Regions from separate parts of the Streptomyces sp. NPDC002958 genome, predicted to be linked through region 3. Evidence: riboswitches for the same ligand, from Rfam matches in the RefSeq annotation. Region 3 holds a riboswitch; each other region holds the start of a gene.
The links. A riboswitch is a leader RNA that binds a small molecule or an ion and turns the genes downstream of it on or off. The one in region 3 is predicted to bind cyclic di-AMP.
Positions count from the first base shown of each region.

Region 1: another riboswitch for cyclic di-AMP. It lies ahead of ACZ3IC_RS01575 (transglycosylase family protein); the one in region 3 lies ahead of ACZ3IC_RS19815 (C40 family peptidase).
Region 2: another riboswitch for cyclic di-AMP. It lies ahead of ACZ3IC_RS22300 (M23 family metallopeptidase); the one in region 3 lies ahead of ACZ3IC_RS19815 (C40 family peptidase).

Region 1 covers NZ_JBVHDS010000001.1:322,579-325,842, forward strand. The annotation lists gene ACZ3IC_RS01570 (LysM peptidoglycan-binding domain-containing protein) at 1-811, shown strand, start outside; cyclic di-AMP (ydaO/yuaA leader) riboswitch at 1,110-1,281, shown strand; gene ACZ3IC_RS01575 (transglycosylase family protein) at 1,285-2,055, shown strand; gene eno (phosphopyruvate hydratase) at 2,436-3,264, shown strand, end outside.
Region 2 covers NZ_JBVHDS010000013.1:42,477-45,740, forward strand. The annotation lists gene ACZ3IC_RS22290 (bifunctional acetate--CoA ligase family protein/GNAT family N-acetyltransferase) at 1-276, opposite strand, end outside; gene ACZ3IC_RS22295 (HPr family phosphocarrier protein) at 450-731, shown strand; gene ACZ3IC_RS22300 (M23 family metallopeptidase) at 953-1,771, opposite strand; cyclic di-AMP (ydaO/yuaA leader) riboswitch at 1,785-1,951, opposite strand; gene ACZ3IC_RS22305 (M16 family metallopeptidase) at 2,322-3,264, opposite strand, start outside.
Region 3 covers NZ_JBVHDS010000010.1:162,400-165,663, reverse strand. The annotation lists gene ACZ3IC_RS19825 (ATP-binding protein) at 11-442, shown strand; partial or broken gene ACZ3IC_RS19820 (LysE family translocator) at 531-659, shown strand; gene ACZ3IC_RS19815 (C40 family peptidase) at 841-1,314, opposite strand; cyclic di-AMP (ydaO/yuaA leader) riboswitch at 1,318-1,490, opposite strand; gene ACZ3IC_RS19810 (hypothetical protein) at 1,923-2,231, opposite strand; gene ACZ3IC_RS19805 (ATP-dependent Clp protease proteolytic subunit) at 2,239-2,874, opposite strand; gene ACZ3IC_RS19800 (hypothetical protein) at 3,055-3,261, opposite strand.

The DNA.
Region 1 (3,264 bases), on a different contig from region 3:
CCAGGTGGCCGAGTGCGAGAGCGGTGGCATGTGGAGCGCCGACCTCGGTAACGGCTTCTACGGCGGCCTGCAGTTCTCGCAGGAGACCTGGAAGGCGTACGGCGGCGAGTCCTACGCCCCGCGTGCCGACCTCGCCAGCCGCTCGCAGCAAATCGCCGTGGCCGAGAAGGTTCTGGACGACCAGGGACCGCGGGCGTGGCCCAGTTGTGCGGTCATCTCCGGCCTCGCGAAGGACGGGGCGTTGCCCGGTGTCGACCCGGGGTCCGTGCCCTCCAACGAGCCGACGCGGAGCGCGGAGTCGTCCGATGGTGCCACGTCGTCGGACGGCGCATCGGACACCGTGGACGGCTCCAAGGGCTCCAAGGGCTCGGACGTGACCGACGAGCCGGCCGGCAAGGCCAAGCCCTCCGCGAAGCCGTCGACCACCACGTCGACCGCCCCGTCCTCCGAAGCGCCCGATTCGTCCAACTCGTCAAGTACATCTGATTCATCCGATTCGTCCAGCGGTGTGGGTGGCAAGCACCGTGGCGCGCCGGCCCCCGAGGGGAGTCGGAACGCGAACGGCGGTGATGGGCGCGAGTCGGGTCGTCATGCCTCCCGCGGTGCCGGTGACGCGCGCGACGCGGGTGCGGCGGCCGCCGACGGCGCGTACACCGTCCGTCCCGGCGACAACCTCTGGGCGATTGCTGATGCACAGAAGGTTCCTGGTGGGTGGTCGGCGCTCTACGAGGCCAACAGGGGGGCCGTCGGCTCCGACCCGGACCTCATCCTCCCTGGCCAGAGCCTCGATCTCGCCTTGAAGGCCGAGTGAGGGCAGTCTGAAAATCGGTTAAAAGGGCCGCAAAAGCCGGGTAGTTAAGAGACCTATGTCCGTTTATGTGCATGTGAGACATGGGTCTCTTTGCGTCAACTGGCGTGTCGCGCCTGGGGAACCCTTCCATGCCGCCCTCACCTGCGAAAACGGTGATTCCTTGGGCGCGAGTAAGGGCTGATTGTCCGATGTGTGCGTCTTTGAATGTGAGAGTTGCGTATGTTTACGTTCGAAATCGCTCGCACCGCGGGCCCCGTCGACCGTCACGCCGAATCCTGCCGTCGGTCGAAGGGAACAGACGCGTAAAGCGCCGTAGGCAGGAGCGGGGGACCCAGGTAAGCGCCGGGCCCGATCGTCGAAAGACGCGTCAGGACCGGCTTGGGGTGAAGTCGCGCGCTAGGACGTGCGACCGGGCAACTCACTTGGCCCGAACCCGACAGCTCACCTCGTAGGCGTCGGTGAGGGGAAGTTCCATGCTGTTTTCCAGCAAGGGCAAGCATCGCCGCCCGTCCAAGGCCGTCCGTATCGCCACGCTCGCCGGCGTCGCCGGTACCGCTGTGGCCGTTCCGCTGATGGGTGCGACCAGCGCCTCGGCCGCCTCTGTCGCCACCTGGGACGCCGTCGCCCAGTGCGAGTCCGGCGGCAACTGGTCCATCAACACCGGCAACGGCTACTACGGCGGTCTGCAGTTCTCGCAGTCCAGCTGGGCCGCCGCCGGCGGTACGCAGTACGCCCCCCGTGCCGACCTGGCCACCAAGGCCCAGCAGATCGCCACCGCCGAAAAGCTCCTCGACATCCAGGGCCCGGGTGCCTGGAGCTGTGCCGCTGCCGGCAACCTGACCAACGACGGCGTCGACCCGGGCGTCGACACCGGCTCCTCCTCGGAGTCCTCCTCCGCGCCCACCGAGCAGCAGAGCACCCCGGCCGCGCCGGAGCAGCAGTCGCAGCCGGCCCAGCAGGCGCAGCCGCAGGAAGCCGAGCGTGCCGAGGCCCCCGCCGCCTCCCGCTCGGACCGCTCCGCCGCCCCGCAGGCCGAGTCGGAGGAGACCGTCACCACCCCGACTGGCGAGCAGGTCGAGAAGGGCGACGGCGAGTACGTGGTCGCCTCCGGTGACTCCCTGAGCGAGATCGCCGCCGACCACAACGTCGAGGGCGGCTGGCAGCAGCTGTTCGAGCTGAACCAGGACATCGTCAAGGACGCCGACCTGATCTACCCGGGTCAGCAGCTGCACCTGACGAAGTAGTCCAGGCCCTCTCCCCCTGAGCACCCCGGCCCGGCGCGCATTCCCCCCGTATGCGCCGGGCCGGGGTTTCTGTGCGCGCGACACCTCCGCGCGGTGCTTGCGTGCGGTGCCTGTACAGGGAGTGCCTGCATAGAGGGAGTGCTTGTGCAGGGAGTGTCGGCTGTCACACGGGGAACGCAGGCCGTGTGTGATCGTTCAACTGTTGTAGTCGTTAGCCAGTAAAATTCCTGCTGTTTGCCCGGTAATGTGCGCTCCTGGGTCTTTTTCCGTCCCAGGGGACGGGCGGTCGTCCGACTGAGCGGGCCGGGCCGGTTAGGCTCTTGTCGCAAGGCCGAAGTGACCCTGCACAACCAGTGTCATATCCCAGAAGGAGATGCCTCGTGCCGTCCATCGACGTCGTCGTAGCCCGGGAAATCCTCGACTCCCGGGGGAACCCCACGGTCGAGGTCGAGGTTGGTCTCGACGACGGCAGCACGGGTCGTGCTGCCGTGCCGTCCGGCGCCTCCACCGGTGCGTTCGAGGCCATTGAGCTTCGCGACGGTGACCCCAACCGTTACCAGGGCAAGGGCGTGGAGAAGGCCGTCCTCGCTGTCATCGAGCAGATCGGCCCGGAGCTCGTCGGCTACGACGCGACCGAGCAGCGGCTGATCGACCAGGCGATGTTCGACCTTGACGCCACCGAGAACAAGGGCTCGCTCGGCGCCAACGCCATCCTCGGCGTCTCGCTGGCCGTCGCCCACGCCGCCTCCGAGGCCTCGGACCTGCCGCTGTTCCGCTACCTCGGTGGCCCGAACGCGCACCTGCTGCCCGTTCCGATGATGAACATCCTCAACGGTGGGTCGCACGCCGACTCCAACGTGGACATCCAGGAGTTCATGATCGCCCCGATCGGCGCGGAGTCCTTCTCCGAGGCCCTGCGCTGGGGCGCCGAGGTCTACCACACGCTGAAGAAGGTCCTGAAGACCAAGGGCCTTTCGACCGGTCTCGGTGACGAGGGTGGCTTCGCGCCGAACCTGGAGTCGAACCGCGCCGCCCTCGACCTCATCATCGAGGCCATCAAGGAAGCCGGCTACGCCCCGGGCAAGGACATCGCGCTCGCGCTCGACGTCGCCGCGTCCGAGTTCTACAAGGACGGCACGTACGAGTTCGAGGGCAAGTCCCGCTCGGCCGCCGAGATGACCGAGTACTACGAGGAGCTCGTCTCCGCTT
Region 2 (3,264 bases), on a different contig from region 3:
GAACTCGCCGCCGATGGTGACCGCGAGCCCCACCCGGTCGACGTAGTCGTGATGGGTGAAGCGGTGCACGTCCCTGTCGGACAGACGCGGGTACGGCGCGAAGAAGCGGTAGTACTTCGACTCGTCGGAGACCTGCTCGTAGAAGCTGACCAGTCGTTCGGCGTCGTCCGTGGTGATGGGCCTGATCCGCGCGGTTCCTCCGTCACGGAGAACCACGTCCGCTTCCCAGTGGTCGGGGTACGCGTGATGCGGACTCTGCTCCGGCGAGGACTGCATGGGCAAAGACTACGACTCCGCCAGCGGTCGCGTAGGTCTTGGGGCCGGGTCAGTCTGAGGGGGCCGATCGGCGGTACAGCACGGGTTGCGGGCCGTCTCGCGGGTCGGCCGGAGCATCGCGCACTGCATGAGAGACTGGTCTAGACAACCATTGATTCGTGAAGGGCAGAACCATGGCTGAGCGCCGCGTCAAGGTCGGTTGGGCCGAGGGCCTGCACGCCCGCCCCGCTTCCATCTTCGTCCGTGCCGCCACGGCTTCCGGCGTCCCCGTGACGATCTCCAAGGCCGATGGCAACCCGGTGAACGCCGCCTCCATGCTCGCGGTGCTCGGTCTCGGCGCGCACGGTGGCGAGGAGATTGTCCTCGCATCCGAGGCCGACGACTCCGAAGCCGCCCTGGACCGTCTGGCAAAGCTGGTCGCCGAAGGGCTCGACGAGCTTCCGGAGACCGTCTGAACCATTTTCTGCGAAAGAGCCGCGGCACCCTGATTCGGGGCCGCGGCTCTTTCGCTTTCCCCATCCGGGACGGGTGGAAATTCATGAATATCTTTTGGCCGCAAGGCGGTTCGGCGGGCAGGTACTGCGGGTGGGACGCCGGGCGGACACGGAGGCCGGACACGGCGAAGGCCCCGGCGTGTGCCGGGGCCTTCGAAGCGGTACTGCGGGTGGAGCGTCGATCAGACACTGACGCCGTGGGCGCGCAGGTACGCGACGGGGTCCATGTCGGAGCCGTACGACGGCGTGGTCCGGGCCTCGAAGTGGAGGTGCGGCCCGGTGGAGTTGCCGGTGGAGCCGGAGAGGCCGATCTGCTGGCCCGCACCGACGCTCTGCCCGACGGAGACGCCGATCGAGGAGAGGTGGCCGTACTGCGTGTACGTGCCGTCCGCCATCCGGAGCACGATGTTGTTGCCGTACGCGCCGCCCCAGCCGGCCTCCACGACCGTACCGGCGCCGACGGCGACGACGGAGCTGCCGGACGCGGCCTGGAAGTCGACGCCCGAGTGGCTGCCGGAGGACCAGAGCGAGCCGCCGGACTTGTAGCCGGTGGTGACGTACGAACCGGCGACCGGGAGCTGGAAGGAGTTCAGGCGGGCGCGCTCGGCGGACCGGGCGGCACGCGCCTTCTCCGCACGTGCCTCCTCGGCGCGCGCTTCGGCCGCGCGCTCCGCTTCGGCCTTGGCCTCTGCCTTCTTCTTGGCTTCGGCCTTCTTCTTGGCCTCCGCCTTCGCCTTCGCCTTCGCCGCGACATCGGCCTGGTGCTTCTGGTCGTCGGCCTGGGCGGCGATCTGGTCGGCGAGCGCACCGTCGATAGCCATGACCTGACTCAGACCGGTCTCGACGACAGAGGGGGCCTCGGCGCCCGCGGCGAGGGCCGGTGAGGCCATGCCGCCGATGACGCCGGTGGTGGCCAGAGCCGCGACGCCGGCGATCTTCGCGCTCCTGCGCGTCAGTCGGCTCGCGGCACGATGCTTCCCGGTGGCACGGGTGAACGCCATGAAGTGGCTGGTCCTTTCCTTCCTTCTCGCCTACCGGGTTAGCTGACGGGTTCGGAGCAGGAAGGTCTCCTACGGACACCCCGGCCTCATCGAGGCTCAGACATCCGATTCACCCCAGGGACTGCGTGGGTCCCCGGCTCCCCAGGCTCGCGCCTGACGGGGACTCGGCGATGGCTGCCCGGTACGTCGCGGTTGCGGCATACGAGTGACAGGCAGCCGAGCCGACGCTAAGCGGGAGCACATTCATTCACCAAACGGACAGGCCGTTTTGTAGCGCATCCCACAGGGCAGACAGGCAACCTCCCCTCTAAAACGGACAAAAGGGAAGACCCCTGCGAGATCTAGCTCACAAGGGTTTTCCCTTTTGTCCCGTTATGCGGGCATATGACGGGCCAATGGACCGGTCGGCGGGGGCGCTCGGTCGACCGTGCCAGTCGACCTGTGCACTGTCACACGGGACAGGTCCGCCGTCGCCCGCGTCGAGTCGGTCGGTCCGCCGTCGCCCGCGTCGGGCCGGACGGTCGTCCGTCGTCCACGACGGGTGCGCCCGTCAGCCGGCGACCACCGACACCTCTCCGATGCCCAGCGCCCGGACCGGCTCCTCGATCTGTGCCGCGTCACCGACGAGGACCGTGACCAGCCGGTCGTCCGGGAAGGCGTTGACCACCGCTGCGGTCGCCTCGACCGTGCCGGTCTCCGCGAGCCGGGCGTACAGCTGTGCCTGGTAGTCGTCCGGGAGGTGCTGCTCGACCTGGTCGGCGAGGGTGCCCGCGACGGAGGCCGCCGTCTCGAACTTCAGCGGTGCGACACCCACGAGGTTCTGCACGGCCGTCTCGCGCTCTTCATCGGTCAGCCCCTCGGCCGCGAGGGTCCGAAGGACAGTCCACAGGTCCTTCAGCGCCGGTCCGGTGGACTCCGTGTCCACCGATCCGCTGATGGCGAGCATTGCGGCACCGGTCGCCCCCGAGGCGGAATCCGGGGCCGACGACCGCAGCACCTGGGCGAAGGCCCGTACGCCGTAGGTGTAGCCCTTCTCCTCGCGCAGCACACGGTCCAGCCGGGAGGTGAGCGTGCCGCCCAGGCAGTAGGTGCCGAGCACCTGGGCCGGCCACACGCTGTCGTGACGGTCGGCGCCGATCCGGCCGATCAGCAACTGCGTCTGCACCGCGCCCTGACGATCGACGATCACCACGCGGCCGGTGTCGTCCGCGGTGATCGGCGGGGCGGGGCGGGGCTCGGTGGTGTCCCCGGACCAGTCGCCGATGGTGTCGGCGAGCAGGGCGTCCAGGTCGATGCCGGTGAGGTCACCGACGACCACGGCGGTCGCCGTGGACGGCCGGATGTGGGCATCGAAGAAGGCGCGCACGGCTGCCGAGTCGATCCGCTCCACCGTCTCCTCGGTGCCCTGGCGTGGGCGCGACATCCGCGCCGTGGCCGGGAAGAGCTCCTTGGAGAGCTGCTTGGCGGCGCGCCGGGCCGGGTTGGCCTGCTCG
Region 3 (3,264 bases):
ACGGCTCGCCATGGCAGACCATCAAGAAGCAAGTGTCACTCTGCCGAGCGAGCCGGTCTCGGTCTCGGTGGCCCGGAGATATGTGGCCGGAGTGCTCACCGAATGGGGCCTGGTCACCGACACGGAGTTCGCTGACGGAATCCAGCTCATCGTCTCGGAGCTGACGACCAACGCCGTCCAGCACACGTTCGGACAGTCACCCACCTTCACCGTGGACCTGAGACTGGAGCGGGAGGAGCAGCTGCATCTGGGGGTGACGGACAGTCACCCGCGCTGGCCCCGGCGGCTGCCCGCCGCCGTTCAGCAGGACAACGGGCGCGGCATGGTGATCATCCGTGGCCTGACCAAGGAGTGCGGGGGCCGGCTCACCGTCACCCCCACCGCCGACGGCGGCAAGACGGTCTGGATCGCGCTCCCGTGGAGCATCCCCGTACAGAGCTGACGGACCTCCCGATCCGTCCGCTTCCCTCTCTCAATCCGCCCGTCTCTGCTCTCTCGAGCGCACGATCACCCGCCCTCGCCGCCCGGCCGCGCTCCTGGTGGACGGGCTGGGCGGGTGGCTGCGCCGGCCGCGTACCGCCCGCACCATCGAGGGTGGCAGCGGCGCGGCGCTCACCGCGTTAAGGCTGGTACTGGTGTTCGGCCCCCTGCTGCGCTGAGAACGAGCGGATCAGTGGCGGAGACCAGCGCTTGTCCGGCGGCCGAGCGTGGAGTCCAGCGCCTGTCCGGCGGCCGGACGGTGGAGTCAAGCGCCTCCGGCGGCCGGGCAGCGGGGCCCAGGGGACTGCCCGGCGGATCACGGCACGGCCGGGACCGCGCCCCTGATCCGCCGGACAGGCATCAGCGGACCCGCCCGTAATAGACACCCTTTGTCCAGATCTTCTCCAGCCGGACCACCGCGCCGGTCCGCGGCGAGTGCCAGATCTTGCCGTGACCGGCGTAGATCCCCACGTGGTAGACGCTGCGGCCGTAATGGAAGAAGACCAGATCGCCGCGTTTCCTGCGCGAGGGCTTGATATGGCGGGACTTGTTGTACTGCTGCTGGGCCGTGCGGGGGAGCTTCTTGCCCGCCTTCTTGAACGAATAGGCCGTCAGGCCCGAGCAGTCGAAGCGGTTGGGGCCCGTGGCCCCCCACCTGTACGGCGATCCTTTCTTCGACGCGGCGATGTTGAGTGCCTTCATCGAGAGAGTCGCTGCCTGGGCTTCTGTCGCGGCGCCCGGGGCCAGTATGGTGCCGCCGACGGCGGCCAGAGTCAGAACCGAGGCCGTACCGGCCCGGGCGAGCAGAGACGGGACATGAACCTGCGCAGCCATGCGCAACCCTTCGTCAGCCGCCTGTGAAGGATGACCTGTCGGGTTCGGGCTGGCGAAGTTGCCCGGCCGCGCTCGGCGGCTTCACCCCGAGGGTCGACCGGTGATCCGGCCGACCCGTTGTGCTCGGGTCCTCCACTCCTGCCGATCCACTTCTGTCGACCAGGCATCCGGACAGCGGCAGGACTCGGCGTCCGCCCGGACCGCCCCGCCGCGGTGGCGGGGGCTTGTCGTCCCAGGGATCTTGACTCACCTGCTGCCGGATTTCCGAGGGAGAACAGCGATATGTGTGGTTCCTCGCGACTGCACCGTTCGGGTGGACTTGATGATTTCGACGGCCGAGCCGGTTACTCGGACCGGCGTCGTACCAGGGGTGGAATGAAGGATTCCGCTCACTGGCCACGCGGAATACGCAAGTTGAGCTATCCCTCGTGAGGGGGAGTTTCTACGCCGAATGAGCGAGGAATTTCGAATTGCCTGCCGGGCGTGTCGAGCAGGGGAGTTGAGCGAAGCTGGTGGGAAGCGGGTGGAGTGAGTTGAGCGAGCCCCGTCGGGGGTGGGATCAGGGGGAGCTGACCGGTCCCTGCCGGGCGTGGAGACGAAGGGGCCGATCAACTCGTGGGAGCGGGGGGTACGGTGACGCGTCCGGCCCGCTGTTCCCCGTCGAGCACACGCAGCGCCCGCGCCAGGGTGGCGGCATGGATCCGCGTCTCGCCGCGCTCGTGCATCAGCGTGAGGGCGTCGCGCAGCGCACCCGCCCGTGAGACCAGCGCCTGTGCGGCGCGTAGTGCGCCGTAGGTGTCGCTGCCACGGGCCGGGTTGATCCGGCCCAGTTGATCGAGGACTTCGAGATAGCAGTCGATGAACTCCCCCTCGGCGCGCGTCAGTGCGGGGAGCGGCGGCAACTCCGGTGGCTGCACCTGGCGTTCACCTCGCACTGTGCGGCGGGAGCGATGACATTCGGTTCTCCATGATGTGGTCCACCAGGCCGTACGCCTTGGCGCCCGGCGCGTCGAGAATGAGGTCGCGCTCGATGTCGGAGGCGATCTGCTCGGCGCTGCGGCCCGTGTGACGGGCCAACATTGCGGTGAGCATCTCGCGGACCCGCTCCAGTTCCTGTGCCTCGATCTCCAGATCGGACGGCTGGCCCTGCACCGGCTCGGTGAGCGCGGGCTGCTGTACGACGACCCGGGCCCCGGGCAGTGCGTGCCGTCGGCCGGGAGCGCCTGCGGCGAGCAGTGTCGACGCACAGGAACCGGCCTGGCCGAGGCAGTAGGTCTCCACCTCGCAGGTGAGGTACTCCATCGTGTCGTAGATCGCGGACATGGCTCCGAACGATCCGCCGGGGGAGTTGATGTAGAGGGAGATGGGCCGGTCCGGGGCGGCGTGTTCCAGATACATGAACTGGGCGATCAGATCGTTGGCCACGGTGTCGTCGACCGGCGTGCCGAGGAAGACGATCCGTTCGGCGAGCAGCTTGGAGTACGGGTCGAGGGTCCGCGTCCCGTTGGTCGTGCGCTCGGTGAACTCGGGCAGTACGTAGCGGGCGGTGGGTCGGAACAGCATGGCGATGCCTCTCCTCCGGGGTTGTGCGGGGCCTGCGCAAGCGTCTGTACAAAATGTACAGGACGTACAGAAGGATATAATGGAGCGTGATCCTAGTGATCCACTAAAAGTCCCAGGTCGGAGGCTGTTTTCTGTTCGCTGAGGGCGGATATCTCACCATCTCTAGACGCTTGATCATCAGGCTGCTTCGCCCTCACTGAAACCGAGTACAGAAGTGAGGTGGTCCGAGGCGACGCGGAGGTCCTCGTGGCTCGGGTGGACGTACACCCGCTTGGTGAAGGTGGCTTTGGCATGCCCGGCCCATGCGGCGAGGACGACGTCCGGCACGCCGTTGACGGCAAGAACCTCGCCGCCATTCGAAAGCCAGTCGAGGTCGCAGGCCATCCC